Parafrankia irregularis: one gene and its partner. The protein of the gene in region 2 interacts with the protein of the main gene of each other region in a pairwise test. Links are inferred from orthologs where the notes say so. Each region holds a gene or a part of one and is shown on either strand. Other genes may lie near its edges.

Evidence for each region.
Region 1: the proteins of rplL (region 2) and dnaE interact in binary tests that used the Escherichia coli proteins (3 or more experiments, as listed by UniProt). The link is inferred for Parafrankia irregularis from one-to-one orthologs.

What each region holds. Positions count from the first base shown.
Region 1 is NZ_FAOZ01000001.1:96,851-104,666, reverse strand. What follows is about bases 1,740-5,854. They hold dnaE (DNA polymerase III subunit alpha), read right to left. Parts: upstream 5,477-5,854; coding sequence 1,940-5,476; downstream 1,740-1,939. Other genes in these bases: AWX74_RS00390 (pyridoxal phosphate-dependent decarboxylase family protein), read right to left, coding at 5,820-5,854; AWX74_RS00400 (class I SAM-dependent methyltransferase), read right to left, coding at 1,740-1,866. Outside these bases: AWX74_RS00410 (NAD(P)-dependent oxidoreductase), read right to left, coding at 1-580; AWX74_RS00405 (PPOX class F420-dependent oxidoreductase), read right to left, coding at 630-1,064; more of AWX74_RS00400, read right to left, coding at 1,081-1,739; more of AWX74_RS00390, read right to left, coding at 5,855-7,238; AWX74_RS00385 (hypothetical protein), read left to right, coding at 7,430-7,606. UniProt on the Escherichia coli protein: DNA polymerase III is a complex, multichain enzyme responsible for most of the replicative synthesis in bacteria. This DNA polymerase also exhibits 3' to 5' exonuclease activity. The alpha chain is the DNA polymerase catalytic subunit.
Region 2 is NZ_FAOZ01000002.1:327,507-334,084, reverse strand. The notes cover bases 36-2,912. They hold rplL (50S ribosomal protein L7/L12), read right to left. Parts: upstream 1,731-2,912; coding sequence 1,341-1,730; downstream 36-1,340. Other genes in these bases: rplA (50S ribosomal protein L1), read right to left, coding at 2,807-2,912; rplJ (50S ribosomal protein L10), read right to left, coding at 1,827-2,405. Outside these bases: more of rplA, read right to left, coding at 2,913-3,520; rplK (50S ribosomal protein L11), read right to left, coding at 3,718-4,152; transcription termination/antitermination protein NusG, read right to left, coding at 4,188-4,988; preprotein translocase subunit SecE, read right to left, coding at 5,227-5,490; AWX74_RS03955 (pyridoxal phosphate-dependent aminotransferase), read left to right, coding at 5,771-6,578. UniProt on the Escherichia coli protein: The binding site for several of the GTPase factors involved in protein synthesis (IF-2, EF-Tu, EF-G and RF3). Is thus essential for accurate translation.

The DNA.
Region 1 (7,816 bases), on a different replicon or contig from region 2:
TGACGATGTCCGCGTCGGGCAGCAGCTTGGGCAACTCGTCGACCGACCGGATGACGCCGTCGGCGTCCTGGCGATGCGTTGCGGCCACCCGGGTGATGTCGACCTCGAACGGCCGCAGGCGGCTGATGATCGCCCGTCCGACGCCGCCCTGCCCGACCACGACGACCCTGCAGTCCGCCAGCGACCGGGACGCGGTGTGCGCCCAGCGATGATCCAGCTGGGCGGCGACCAGCGCTGGCAGCCGGCGCTGGCTGGCGATCATCAGGCCGATCGCCAGCTCGGCGGTGGACGTCTCGTGCACGCCAGCGGCGTTGCTGAAGGTGAGGCCTGGGGGGAGTGCGTCGGCGACCCGCTCGTAGCCGATGGACTGGCTCTGCACGAGCCGGGGTCGCAGCCCGTCGAGTGCGCCAAGCACGGCCGGATCGGACATGTAGGGCACCACGACGATGTCAGGGTCCCGCCGTGGCGGCGCGCCCGACAGGTCCCAGACGATCACCTCGGCTCCGGGTGTGGAGGCGAGCGCCTCGCGGAGCTCCTCGGTGGGCACGGTCACGACCAGCGGCTGGCGGTGCTGCGACAACAGGGTTCCCTCCCGATCGATTCGAGGCTGTCTGTCAGCGGGGATGCAGTCAGCGGAGCCTGGCGCCGTACACATGGTCGACCGTCATGGTCATGAGGACGCGGCGGTCCGACACCATCGTCGAGCGGTACTCGTCCCAGTCGGGATGGTCGCCCGCGGCGAGGCGGTAGTAGTCCACCAGTGCCCCGACCTCGGGACCGTGCGGGTCGGTGCCCGGGCCGACGAGGGTCACCGTGCCCTCGGCGGTGGCCCAGGCCCAGCCGTCGGGGCTGGTGACCTCCAGGGCCGCGCGCGGGTCCCGGCGCAGGTTCACCGTCTTGGCTCGGCCCTCGGTCATGGACACATAGAGGACACCGGCCGGCTGGTGATAGAAGGGCAGGACGGGGGAGAGCTGCGGAAGCCCGTCTGCCTTGATGGTGGCGAGCACCCCGAGTCGGCTTTCCGCGAGCAGCGTGTGCGGGTCGAACGGCGTGGTGGTGGTCATGTGTTCGTCCTCCTGGTCAGCGGTGGGTCGGTGAGGGGCCGGCCGGGGTTGCGGTGACGGCGACGGTGGTGACGCTGATGAGGAGTTGGCCGTCCTGCTCGGTCGGGGCGAAGCCGGTGGTCGGGCCGCCTGCGAGTTCGGCCCGCAGGGCGGCGAACACCGCCTCGCGGTCGGCGACCGGGGTCAGGAGCCGGTCGATGGGCAGGGTGGCGCGCCGGCGGGCCGGGTCCGCGGCGAGCGGGCCCACCGTGGCGCGCAGCAGCGTGGTGATCTCGGTGTCGAGGAGGGTGGCCGCATGGGACGGGTCGATCCTGCGGTGCAGGTCGTCGAACGGGCCGCGCAGGCGGGGGCTCGGGGCGACCATGTCGGAGATCACCACCCGTCCGCCGGGCCGGCACACCCGGGCCATCTCGGCGACGTACGGTCGCGGGTCCGGGAAGTGGTGCAGGGCGGCCTGGCAGTAGACCACGTCGAAGGACGCGTCGAGGAAGGGCAGCCGGGCGGCGTCGCCCTCCTGGAACAGCACGTTGGCCACACCGGCGTCCCGCAGGCGGGTGGCGGCGATCCGTAACAGCTCGGTCGTGACGTCGAGGCCGACGACCTGGCGGACGCGCGGTGCGACGAGCTCGGCGACGTGGCCCGCTCCGCAGGCCACGTCGAGGATGATCATGTCGGGGTGTAGCGGCTCGAGCCAGGGGACGGCGGGCTCGCGGGCGGCGAAGACCGCGTCGCGGTCGGTGAACAGGCGGGTCTGACGGCTGAAGGACTGACGTACCGTCCGCGTGTGGTCACTCGCATCCATGTTCTGATTTGTAGCCGTTCATGGCGGCGGCCGCCTCCGCACGACCGGCCGTGATCCGGCCCTTCATCCTCGATCAGGCCACGGCGGAGGCACCGAGCAGGGCCTTGAGGTCGCCCATCAGCGCGGGTGTCCGCTGGACCTTGTAGGCGTCGTCGAGTCGCAGGAGAGTGACCCGGCTGGACGACTGCAGGCGCAGGTGGACCTCGGTGGTGCCGGGGTGGTCGCCGAGCACCTCACGCAGCCGGTCGACGGTCGGGGGGTTGACCCTTGAGGCCGGCAGGGTGATCACCACGGGCGGGCTGAGCGCGTGATCGCTCAGGTCCGGGACGGTCAGGTCGGAGGCGACGAGGCGGGGGGTGTCCTCCCGCTTGTCGATGCGCCCCTTGACGATGACGACGGCGTCCTCGGCGAGCTGGGTCGAGCATGTCTCGTAGGTCGCCGGGAAGAACATCACCTCCAGGCCGCCGCCCATGTCCTCCACGGTGGCCAGGGCCCACAGCTTGCCCTGCTTGGTCACCTTCCGCTGCAGGCCGGAGATGATGCCGCCGATCGTGACGACGGAGCCGTCCGGGTACTCGCCGCCGTTGAGCGCGGCGATGCTGCAGTCGGCCTTGGCCGCGAGGATGTGCTCGACGCCGAGCAGCGGGTGGTCCGAGACGTAGAGGCCGAGCATCTCCCGCTCGAGGGAGAGCAGCAGGGACTTGTCCCACTCCTGGTCGGAGAACTCCTGGACGCCGAAGATCGGGGCGGCGTCCGGCTCGCCGTCCTCGCCGTCGAAGGCGAACAGGTCGAACTGGCCCTCGGCGTTCTTCTTCTTCACGCCCATGACCGCGTCGACGGCCTGCTCGTGCTTCTCGGCGAGGCCGCGGCGGGTGTGCCCGAGCGAGTCGAACGCGCCGGCCTTGATGAGCGATTCCACGGTCCGCTTGTTGCAGACGACGGCGTCGACCTTGTCCAGGAAGTCGGGGAAGGAGGCGAAGCGGGTCTTCGTCTTCCGGTTGCGGACGATCGACTCGACGACGTTGACGCCGACGTTGCGGATGGCGGCGAGGCCCACCCTGATCTCGTTGTCGCCGTGCGCGGTGTAGTCGGCGTCGGAGGTGTTCACGTCCGGGGGCAGCACCCGGATGCCCATCCGCCGGCACTCGTTCAGGTAGATCGCGCTCTTGTCCTTGTCGTCGCGGACGGAGGTGAGCAGCGCGGCCATGTACTCGGCGGGGAAGTTGGCCTTGAGGTAGGCCGTCCAGTAGGAGACCAGCCCGTAGCCGGCGGTGTGCGCCTTGTTGAAGGCGTAGTCGGAGAAGGGGACCAGGATGTCCCACAGCATCTTGATCGCCTCGGCGGAGAAGCCGTTGGTCTTCATGCCGTCGGAGAACGGCACGAACTCCTTGTCGAGGATCTCCTTCTTCTTCTTGCCCATCGCCCGGCGCAGCAGGTCGGCCTGACCGAGGGTGTAGCCGGCGACCCGCTGCGCGATCGCCATGACCTGCTCCTGGTACACGATCAGGCCGTAGGTCGTGTCCAGGATGTCGGCCAGCGGCTCGGCGAGCTGCGGGTGGATCGGGGTGATCTCCTGCTGGCCGTTCTTGCGCAGCGCGTAGTTGATGTGCGAGTTCGCGCCCATCGGCCCGGGCCGGTAGAGCGCGAGCACGGCGGAGATGTCCTCGAAGTTGTCGGGCCGCATCATGCGCAGCAGGGAGCGCATCGGCCCGCCGTCGAGCTGGAACACGCCCAGGGTGTCGCCGCGGGCGAGCAGCTCGTAGGAGGGCGGGTCGTTGAGCTCCAGGCCCATCAGGTCGACCTTGTGGCCGCGGTTGGACTCGACGTTGCGCACCGCGTCGTCCATGACGGTGAGGTTGCGCAGGCCCAGGAAGTCCATCTTCAGCAGGCCGAGGTTCTCGCAGGTCGGGTAGTCGAACTGCGTGATGATCGCGCCGTCGGCGTCGCGGCGCCACACCGGGATGTGGTCGATGATCGGCTCGGCGGACATGATCACGCCGGCGGCGTGCACGCCGGCCTGGCGGATCAGCCCCTCCAGGCCCTTGGCCGTGTCGATGACCTTGCGGACGTCCGCGTCGGACTCGTAGAGGCCGCGGATCTCACCGGCCTCGCTGTAACGGGCGTGCTTGGGGTCGAAGATCCCGGACAGCGGGATGTCCTTGCCCATGACGGCCGGGGGCATCGCCTTGGTGATGCGGTCGCCGACCGCGTACGGGTAGCCGAGGACCCTGGAGGAGTCCTTGATGGCGGCTTTCGCCTTGATCGTGCCGTAGGTGACGATCTGGGCGATGCGGTCCTCACCCCACTTGTCCGTCACGTAGCGGATCACGTCACCGCGCCGACGTTCGTCGAAGTCGATGTCGATGTCCGGCATGGAGACGCGGTCGGGGTTGAGGAACCGCTCGAACAGCAGACTGTGTGGGATGGGGTCGAGGTCGGTGATGCCCATCGCGAAGGCGACCATCGAGCCCGCGGCGCTGCCACGGCCCGGGCCGACCGGGATGCCCTGGTTCTTCGCCCACATGATGAAGTCGGCGACGACCAGGAAGTACGACGGGAAGCCCATCGAGAGGATGACGCCGAGCTCGTACTCGACCCGGGTGCGATGCTCCTCGTCGAACCCGTTCGGGAACCGCCGGTCCATGCCCGCCCAGGTCTCCTTGCGGAACCAGGACTCCTCGGTCTCGCCGTCGGGGACGGGGAAGCGGGGCATCAGGTTGCGCTTGGTGAACATGCCGGCCGGCTCGACCCGCTCGGCGATCATCAGCGTGGTCTCGCACCCCTGCTGCCAGGCGTCGGAGGTGTCGATCGCGTACATCTGCTCGGCGCTCTTGAGGTAGTAGCCCGAGCCCTCGAACTGGAAGGTGGGGTTCGCGACCGTCGACGCCGTCTGGACGCACAGCAGAGCGGAGTGGGTGGCCCGCTCCGACTCGTAGGTGTAGTGCGAGTCGTTCGTGACCACGAAGCGCATGTCCAGCGCGCGGGCGATGTCGATCAGCCCGTCCCGCACCCGGCGCTCGATCTCGATGCCATGATCCATGATCTCGCAGAAGAAGTTCTCGCGGCCGAAGATCTCCTGGTATTTCGCGGCGGCCTTGAGTGCTTCGTCGTAATGCCCCAGACGAAGCCGCGTCTGCACCTCACCGGACGGGCACCCGGTTGTCGCCATCAGCCCTTCGGCGTGCTCGGCGATGATTTCGGAGTCCATGCGTGGCCATTTGATGTAGTGGCCTTCGATGGACGCACGGGAATTGAGTCGGAACAGGTTGTGCAGCCCGGTCTCGTTCCGTGCCCACATCGTCATGTGGGTGTAGGAGCCACCACCGGAGACGTCGTCGCTCTTCTGGTTCGGGTCACCCCACCGCACCCGCTGCTTGAGCAGGCGCGACTCCGGCGCGACGTAGGCCTCGCACCCGATGATCGGCTTCACCCCGGCCGCCGTGGCCTGCTTGTAGAAGTCGTAGGCGCCGTACATGTAGCCGTGGTCGGTGATCGCGACGGCGGGCATCCCCTGCCGGGAGACCTCCGAGAACATGTCCTTGAGCCGGGCCGCCCCGTCGAGCATCGAGTACTCGGTGTGGACGTGAAGGTGGACGAAGGAGTTCGGCATGTCGTCGGGACCTTCCCGCGCGCGGAGGGCACGCCGGTCGATGCGGGGCGGGGACGGGGCGGGGGCAGGGGTGGGGCGATATCGGTGCGACGATACGAGTGCGGGCAGGGCGGGCGGAAAGAAAGCCGGCCGAAAAGTCCGCCGACCTACTCGCCTATTGTTCCCGGCTACTTCAGGTCGTTAGTGTGGCTTCAATGTGTCTCTCGGTGAAGGATTGTGGTCTCTCGGTGGCGGTGAAGGCGGTCGACGGCTGTCGCACGGGGATCCGGCGGCATTGACGCAGCCTAGCGCTGCCCGCCGACAGGCCTGAAGAGAACATGCCGGCCGCGCACCACCGGGCCACTCACCCGTGACAACGGCCACGTGCGTCGGCTATGGCGGCCGCGATCGCCGCGACGGCCCGGTCGACGTCCGCCTCGGTCGTCATCCAGTTGCAGACCGACAGCCGCATCGCCACGGCGCGATGCCACACGGTGCCGGAGACGAGCGCCTCGCCGCCGGTGACGACGAGCTCGATGACCGCTGCCGTGGTCGCGTCGTCGTCGTCGATCCGGACCAGGACCTGGTTGAGCTCGACGTCGTTGAGCACCGCGACCCCGTCGAGCGCGCCCAGCGCGTCGGCGAGGCGCCGGGCGTGCGCGCAGCAGCGGTCCACCAGGTCGGTCAGGCCCGCCCGGCCCAGCGATCGCAGCGCGGCGTAGAGCGCGAAGCCGCGGGCCCGCCGGCTGAACTCGGGTGTCCACTCCAACGGGTCGTGCTCGTCGACGGCCGGGGGCGGGATGTAGGGGGCGCGGGTCGACATCGCGGCCCGGTGCGCCCGCTCGTCGGCGACGATCGCGATGCCGCAGTCGTAGGCCAGGTTCAGCCACTTGTGCCCGTCCGTGGCCCAGGAGTCGGCCTGGTCGATCCCGGTGACCAGCGCGCGGCGCCGGGCGGAGGCGGACACGGCCGCCCACAGCCCGAACGCGCCGTCGACATGGACCCAGGCGCCGTGCTCGTGGCTGATCGCGCAGATCTGCCCCATCGCGTCGAACGCACCGGTGTTGATCTCGCCGGCCTGCGCGACGACGATCGCCGGGCCGGTGCCGGCCGCGAGCGCGACCCGCAGCGCCTCCGGTCGCATCCGGCCGGCGTCGTCCGTGTCGACCACGGTCAGGCGGCGGGAGCCGAACCCCAGCAGGCGCAGCGCGGCATCCACGGTCGTGTGGCGGGCGGCGCCGACGAACACCCGTACCGGCGGCGCGCCGTGCAGGCCGTCGGCCTCGACGTCCCACCCGTACCGGGCCAGGGCACGGTGCCGGGCGGCGCCCAGCGCGGTGACATGGGCCATCTGGGTGCCGGTGGTGATGCCCACCGAGGCGGTGGCGGGCAGGCCCAGCAGCTCCTTGATCCACTCGCCGGCGACCGCCTCGGCGGCCGCGGCGGCGGGGGAGAGACTGGCGAGGCCGGCGTTCTGGTCCCAGGCGACCGCCATCAGATCGGCGGCCAGGGCCGCCGGGACGGTTCCGCCGATGACGTAGCCGAAGAAGCGCGGTGATCCGGTGGCGGCGAGCCCGGGTTCGGCGGCCGCGGCGAGCTCGTCGACGATCTCGAGAGGATCGGTGCTGCCGGCGGGCAGCGGGATGCTCAGCCGGGCATGGATCTTCGCGTAGCCTTCGGCCGCGGCGACCGGCCGCTCCGGCAGACCGGCCAGGTAGTCCGTGATGTGGGCGAAGGCCCGCTCCGCAGCGGTGCCGGCCTCCCACCGCGGACGTGGCGCCATCGTGCTCCTTCTCCGTCGTTCCCCGTCGTCTGTACGCCGTTCGGGCGTGGTTCGGCTGCCGTTCGGGTGCAGTTCGATGTGTGGACGTACCTCACTGTGACCGCCGACACCTCCCGCACTGGCCGACGCGCCCACTGGATACCGTTTTGGTATTCAGTGCCGATTCGGTAACTCTTCGAAAGGTGTTGCGCATGGATCAGGACGAGTCGGTCGCTCCCCAGACGGGGTCCGCGCCGCACGGCCAGCGGGAGGCGGTCCCGGGCACCGTGGATGGCGTCGAGCTCGCGGAACAGAGCAGCGACGGGCTGTCCTTCGGGTCGCTGGCGAACCCGAAGCGGCTGCGACTGGGCGTATCGCGCTCGTTGTGACCGGACCGTCGCGGCCTCGCGCCGGACGATCGGGACGAACCACCAGTGAGCCGTTTCCGTCTCACGGCCCTCGGTCAGCGGATGCATAGAGTCCGAGCCGACGACGGAAACGGCTCAGTGCCCCGGAACGCCGAAGCGTTCCGGGGCACTGTCGCGTATGGGCCTGCAGCGTCGCGGTCGCCTACCGCGGTTCTACCCGGCTGGCCGGGC
Region 2 (6,578 bases):
GAACATCGGCGGGGGGTGCCCCGGCAATGCGACGATCCCGAGAGAGAGGCTCCTTCGCCGATACGACAGTCCGTCGGGCAATGCCCGCCCCCGCGGACGCCTGCGCGAACGGGGCGGTCAGGCCGAACCGGCCGAGTGGGTCGAGCGGAGCAGCCGGGGCAGAGGTCCACGGAGCATCCGGGCCGTCGAAGGCTCCGGGCACGACAAAGCCGCCGCGGGTCTGGTCGGCAGGCGCTGGAATGCCCAGGCGCCGCCGGCGCGGCGGTCTCGGATCGGTGTGTCGGTGCAAGGGCGAGAAGTCTCGTTCGGGTCTCGTTGCGGACAACCGGGCCGCCGTGCTCGCGAACGAGGCACGGCCACGCCGCTCTCGCGTCACCCGAACCCGCTGGGGCGGCGAGCCCTCGGCCACTGAGCCAGAGGGCCGCGGACCGCTCCGCAGCGCGAACCCGATCACCCGATGGGGCCGGATCCCGATGTCGAACGTGTTACCGACGAGCCCGATGTAACGAGAAAGACAGCGCAAACTAGCAGTGTAGCCGAGGGCTTCACTGCTGGCAAGGACGAGACATGATCAAGTCACGCGCCGCTTCCCGACGAAGGTTCGCAAAACGATGGAACTCCGTTGCCCGGGAGCTCGTCAAGGGCCCGAAGCCAACATCGTCTCGGGCAAGGGCCCGCGCTGACTGGCAGTTCCGGCCGAGGCCGGCCCCGGAGGCGGGGTCAGCCCGCCGTCGAGGGCCCGCCCGCCGCATACGGACATGCGTCGTGAAAAGGCCATTCATGCATGAAGCCGGTGATTCGAGCAGGCGGTCCGCCTCCCGGCCCGGCCGCCCGCAGGCCGCCAGCCCCCCGCACCTCGTCACGCTGCGCACCGGCCCCGACCGACGGACAGCACATAGGTCTTACCACCGATGGCGCCCGCCTGACGCCCACCACCAGTCGGCGTCGCCGCTACAACCAAGTACGACCTGAGGATCGCGGTCGCCAGGACGGCGATCCTCGGCTCCTGGCGCTGCCGCGACTGCCGCTACTGACGCGAACCCCGCCCGCACGGGCACCCATCGAGGCTCCCACACCTCCCGCACGGCATCGTCAATTCACCTCATGAGGCACAAAAAGGGCGCAGGGCCGCCTGGCGACCCGCAAGAAGGAAGGATTGTGGTCGTCGGAACGACCAGAACCGTTCACTCTTGCGCCCCACCAAACCGGGGCTACCGGGCTACCGGACACTCGGAGGTCCAAGCCGCACAGACCCACCACCGGACGCGGCGAAGCCCCGCCCTGGAGCGTCCAGGACGGGGCTTCAGATGCCACAGGTGCCGCTGGCGGCACCCGGCGAACTACTTGACGGTGACCGTGGCGCCAGCGCCCTCGAGAGCCGCCTTGGCCTTCTCAGCGGCCTCCTTGGCAACCTTCTCGAGGACGGGCTTCGGCGCGCCGTCGACGAGGTCCTTGGCCTCCTTGAGGCCCAGGCTGGTGAGCGCGCGGACCTCCTTGATGACCTGGATCTTCTTGTCGCCGACGGACTCGAGGATCACGTCGAACTCGTCCTGCTCCTCGGCCGCGGCAGCCTCGCCGCCGCCACCGGCAGCCGGCGCGGCCGCGACGGCGACCGGAGCGGCAGCGGTCACGCCGAAGGTGTCCTCGAACTCCTTCACGAACTCGGAGAGCTCGAGAAGAGTCATCTCCTTGAAGGCGTCGAGGAGCTCGGTGGTCGAAAGCTTCGCCATGGTGGCGGTTCCTTCCTGGTAATGCCGATCAGGTGATCCGGCGCCCGGTCAGCCGGGCCTTCGTGCGGGGGATGGTCCGTGGTGAGCGGGGATCGCTCAGGCGTCGGTGGCAGCTGCCTCGGCCGCGGCGGGCTCGGCCGCGGCCGGCTCGGCGCCGGCCGTCGCCTCGCGCTGTGCGCGCAGCGCCTCGGCGAGGCGGGCGACCTGGGACAGCGGAGCCGCGAACAGGCCGACCGCCTTCGCCAGCGAGCCGTTCATCGCCCCGGCCAGCTTGGCGAGCAGCACCTCGCGGGATTCCAGGTCGGCGAGCTTGCGGATCTCGTCCGCGGTCATCGCCTTGCCCTCGACGAACCCGCCCTTGACGATCAGGGCCGGGTTGGCGCGAGCGAAGTCCCGCAGCCCCTTCGCCGCCTCGACGGGGTCGCCCCCGACGAAGGCCACGGCGGTCGGGCCGACGAGCAGGTCATCGAGGCCGGAGACCCCGGCCTGCTCTGCCGCGATCTTGGTGAGGGTGTTCTTGACCACCGCGTAACGAGTGGTCTCGCCGAGGGTGCGACGCAGCTCGGTGAGCTGGCTCACCGTGAGACCGCGATACTCGGTCAGCACCGCGGCGGTCGAACCACGGAACTCCTCGGCGATCTCCGCCACGGCGGCGGTCTTCTCCGAGTTCGCCATCGGGCTCCTTCAGGTGTCGGCCGGCCATGCCGACAAGCCCTGGAAACAACGAACGCCCCGGCGCAGAGAGGCGCGGGGGCGTCAAGAACATCCGACTGTGCCCGGGAGGCTGGCGGCCCATCGGAGTGGACGACCAGCGAACCTGACGGTCTTCGTTGCGACTTCCCGTTCGCCACCTGCGCGGGCCGCCCGGAAATCCGAGCCTTCGGCCTCCAGCGCCTGGATCCCGCAACAACCGGAACCCTGACAGCTGAAGAACGACCAGCGGTCTTCGGTGTGGAACTGTTCGCAATGATAGCAGGCACCGGCGCGGGAACGAACGAAGGGGCACGCCCGAAAAACGGTGCGTGCCCCTTCGGGGTCCGCGCGCGACGCCGACTCGCGACGTCTGCGACGCCCGGTCAGACCGGGGTCTCCTCCAGGAGGTTGCGGGTCCGGTTCGGGTCCACCGGGATACCGGGGCCCATCGTCGTCGCGAAGGTGATCTTCTTGAGGTAACGGCCCTTCGCCGCGGACGGCTTGACCCGGACGATCTCGTCCAGCGCCACGCCGTAGTTCTCGATGAGCTGGGCCTCCGAGAAGCTCACCTTGCCGATGACGATGTGCAGGTTGCCCTGCTTGTCGACCCGGAAGTTGATCTTACCGCCCTTGATGTCGCCGACGACCTTGGCCACGTCGAGGGTGACCGTCCCGGTCTTCGGGTTGGGCATCAGGCCACGCGGGCCGAGGATACGGGCGATCCGGCCGACCTTCGCCATCTGGTCCGGCGTGGCCACCGTGGCGTCGAAGTCGAGGAAGCCCTCCTGGATCCGCGCGACCAGGTCGTCGCTGCCGACGACATCCGCACCGGCGGCGGCGGCCTCGGCGGCCTTCTCACCGGCGGCGAAGACGGCGACCCGCGGCGACTTTCCGGTGCCGTGCGGCAGGTTGACCGTGCCGCGGACCATCTGGTCCGCCTTGCGCGGGTCCACACCGAGACGGATCGCGACCTCGACGGTCGCGTCGTACTTCGTGGAGGACGTCTCGCGGGCCAGCTTCGCGGCCTCAAGCGGGCTGTAGAGAGCGGCCCGGTCGATCTTCTCAGCCGCGGCGCGGTACGCCTTGCTGCGCTTCATGTGCTCTCCCTGTGGTGTTGGCGGGTCCTGGCCACCCGACACCGGGCCCGGAGTCATCCCGGACAGGGTCGGAACGGAACAGGCCCTCCCACATACCTGGCCGTGACGGAGTCGTCGCGGCGCCGTGTTCGTGGTCGTGGTCGTGCAGCGCCCGTGGTCGTACAGCTCCGTGGTCACGCGGCGACCACGGAAGGGCCTCACTCGCCGACGGTGATACCCATCGACCGAGCGGTGCCCGCGATGATCTTCTCTGCCGCCTCGAGGCTGTTCGCGTTCAGGTCAGGCAGCTTCGTCTGGGCGATCTCACGGACCTGGGCCGGCGTCAGCTTCGCGACCTTGACCCGGTGCGGCGTGCCGCTGCCCTTGTCGACACCGGCGGCCTTGAGGATCAGCCGCGCGGCCGGCGGGGTCTTGGTGACGAAGGTGAAGGAACGGTCCTCGTACACCGTGATCTCGACCGGCACGACGTTGCCGGCCTGCGACTCGGTGGCCGCGTTGTACTGCTTGCAGAACTCCATGATGTTCACGCCGTGCTGGCCGAGGGCCGGGCCGACCGGCGGGGCCGGGGTCGCCTTGCCGGCGTTGATCTGGAGCTTGATCAGCGCAGTGATCTTCTTCTTCTTGGGAGGCATCTGTTCGTCTTCCTACCGGAGTTCTACGGAGCGGATCAGATCTTCGCGACCTGGTTGAACTGGAGCTCGACCGGCGTCTCCCGACCGAAGATGGAGACAAGCACCTTGAGGCGCTGCGCGTCGAGGTTGATCTCGCTGATGGTGGCAGGCAGGGTGGCGAACGGGCCGTCCATGACCGTGACGGACTCCCCGACCTCGAACTCCTGGGCCTTGACCGTCTCGACCTTCTTCTCCTTCGGAGCGACCGGCGCGAGGATGGCGACCACCTCTTCGCGGCGCAGCGGCGAAGGCCGGTTCGTGAGGCCCACGAACCCGGTCACACCCGGCGTGTTCCGGACCGCCGACCAGGACTGGTCAGTGAGATCCATCCGGACGTAGATGTAGCCGGGGTACTTCTTCTGCAGGACGAGCTGGCGCTTGCCGTTCTTGACCACCGGGACCTCCTCGGTGGGCACCTCGATCTGGAAGATGTAGTCCTCCATGTTGAGGCTGGAGATCCGGGTCTCGAGATTGGCCTTGACCTTGTTCTCGTAGCCCGCGTAGGAGTGCACGACGTACCACTCGCCCGGCGCCTCCTCCAGCGCACGGAGCAGGTCGTCAGCGTCGTCCTCCGCCGGCTCGGCCTCGGCGCCCGGGGCCGTCGCCGCCGCGGAGGGCACGTCCGCCTCCGCCTGGTCGGCCGACTCGGCCTGGTCTACCGACTCGGCGTCGTCCACGTCGGGTTCGGCCGCGGCATCCGTGCTCGCGACCTCGTCGCGCTCGAACGCCGCGACGGGGTCGAGGCGTTCGAGCGCCTCCCCCTGCTCGGAGGAAGCGTGCTCGGGAGACTGGGACACGCGGCCGATCCTTTTCTCGTGGACGGATGCATTAGTGGGTGGTTCTGTCGCTGACGGCCGTCACCCGCCGAACGGCCCTTCTGGACTGGACCCGCCCGCGGTGCCCGCCTGTGGCCGGCGCCTCAACCCGCGCACGACACGACGGGGCGAACCGGATCAGGCCGGAACCGGCCAGGCCAGGCGCTGGGCCACGCTGACCTTCGGTCAGCCCGGCTCGGAGCCCGACGCGGCCTCGGTATCAGCCGAAGACCGCGAGGACCGCCTTCGTCAGGCCGAAGTCAAGGCCAGCAACGAAGGCCGTCATCACCGTGACGAAGACGAGCACGACGATCACGTAGGTGACCAGCTCGTTACGCCCCGGGTAGACGACCTTGCGGAGCTCCCCGATGACCTCGCGGACGAACTGACGAATCCTGCGGACAATCGAGAACGGCGACCGACGACGGTCAGCCCGCGCGGACCGGCCGGCCCGCGGTGCCGCGTCACGCGTATCGGTCGCCACTCAGCTCCACCCACTCGTTCGTCGGTCCAACGCAGGGGCGACAGGACTCGAACCTGCAACCGCCGGTTTTGGAGACCGGTGCTCTACCAATTGAGCCACGCCCCTTAGACGTACTCGAACTTTTGGGCCCGCAAGCGGGCCCGACAGACCGAGCGGATCGAGCATACCCCGTCATCGCCCAGAAGCTCGCCACACGGTGCTCTTGGACGTCCGCTAGTCGCCCCAGGACGGGCCGGACGGGCCGGCCTCAGACCGCTCCCCCGTGGCAGCATGGCGACCCATGAGCAGGATCTCCCACCGCATCGCAGGCATCGCGCCCTCCGCGACCCTAGCCGTCGACGCGACCGCCAAGGCGATGCGCGCCGCGGGCAGGGACGTGATCGGCTTCGGTGCCGGCGAGCCCGATTTTCCCACGCCCGAGCACATCGTCGCCGCCGCGGAGAAGGCGTGCCGCGCACCGGCCATGCACCGCTACACCCCGGCCGCGGGCCTGCCGGACCTGCGTGAGGCCGTCGCGGAGAAGACCAGGCGGGATTCCAACCTGGTCATCGAGCCGAGTCAGGTCCTCATCACCAACGGCGGCAAGCAGGCCGTCTACCAGTCGTTCGCGACCCTGCTCGACCCCGGCGACGAGGTTCTCCTGCCGGCGCCCTACTGGACGACCTATCCCGAGGCGATCCGACTCGCCGGCGGTGTCCCCGTCGATGTCGTGACCGGCCCTGACGCCGGTTATCGGGTGACCGTCGAGCAGCTCGAGGCCGCCCGGACCCCCCGCACCAAGGTTCTGCTGTTCTGCTCGCCGTCGAACCCGACCGGCGCCGTCCACACGCCGGAGGAAGTCCGCGCCATCGGCCGCTGGGCAGCCGAGGCCGGCATCTACGTGATCAGCGACGAGATCTACGAGCACCTCGTCTACGGCGACGCGCGCTTCTCCTCGATGCCGGTCGAGGCACCGGAGCTCGGCGACCGCTGGATCGTCGTCAACGGCGTGGCCAAGACCTACGCGATGACCGGTTGGCGGGTCGGCTGGATGATCGCCCCGCTCGACATCATCAAGGCAGCCACCAACATGCAGTCCCACGCCACGT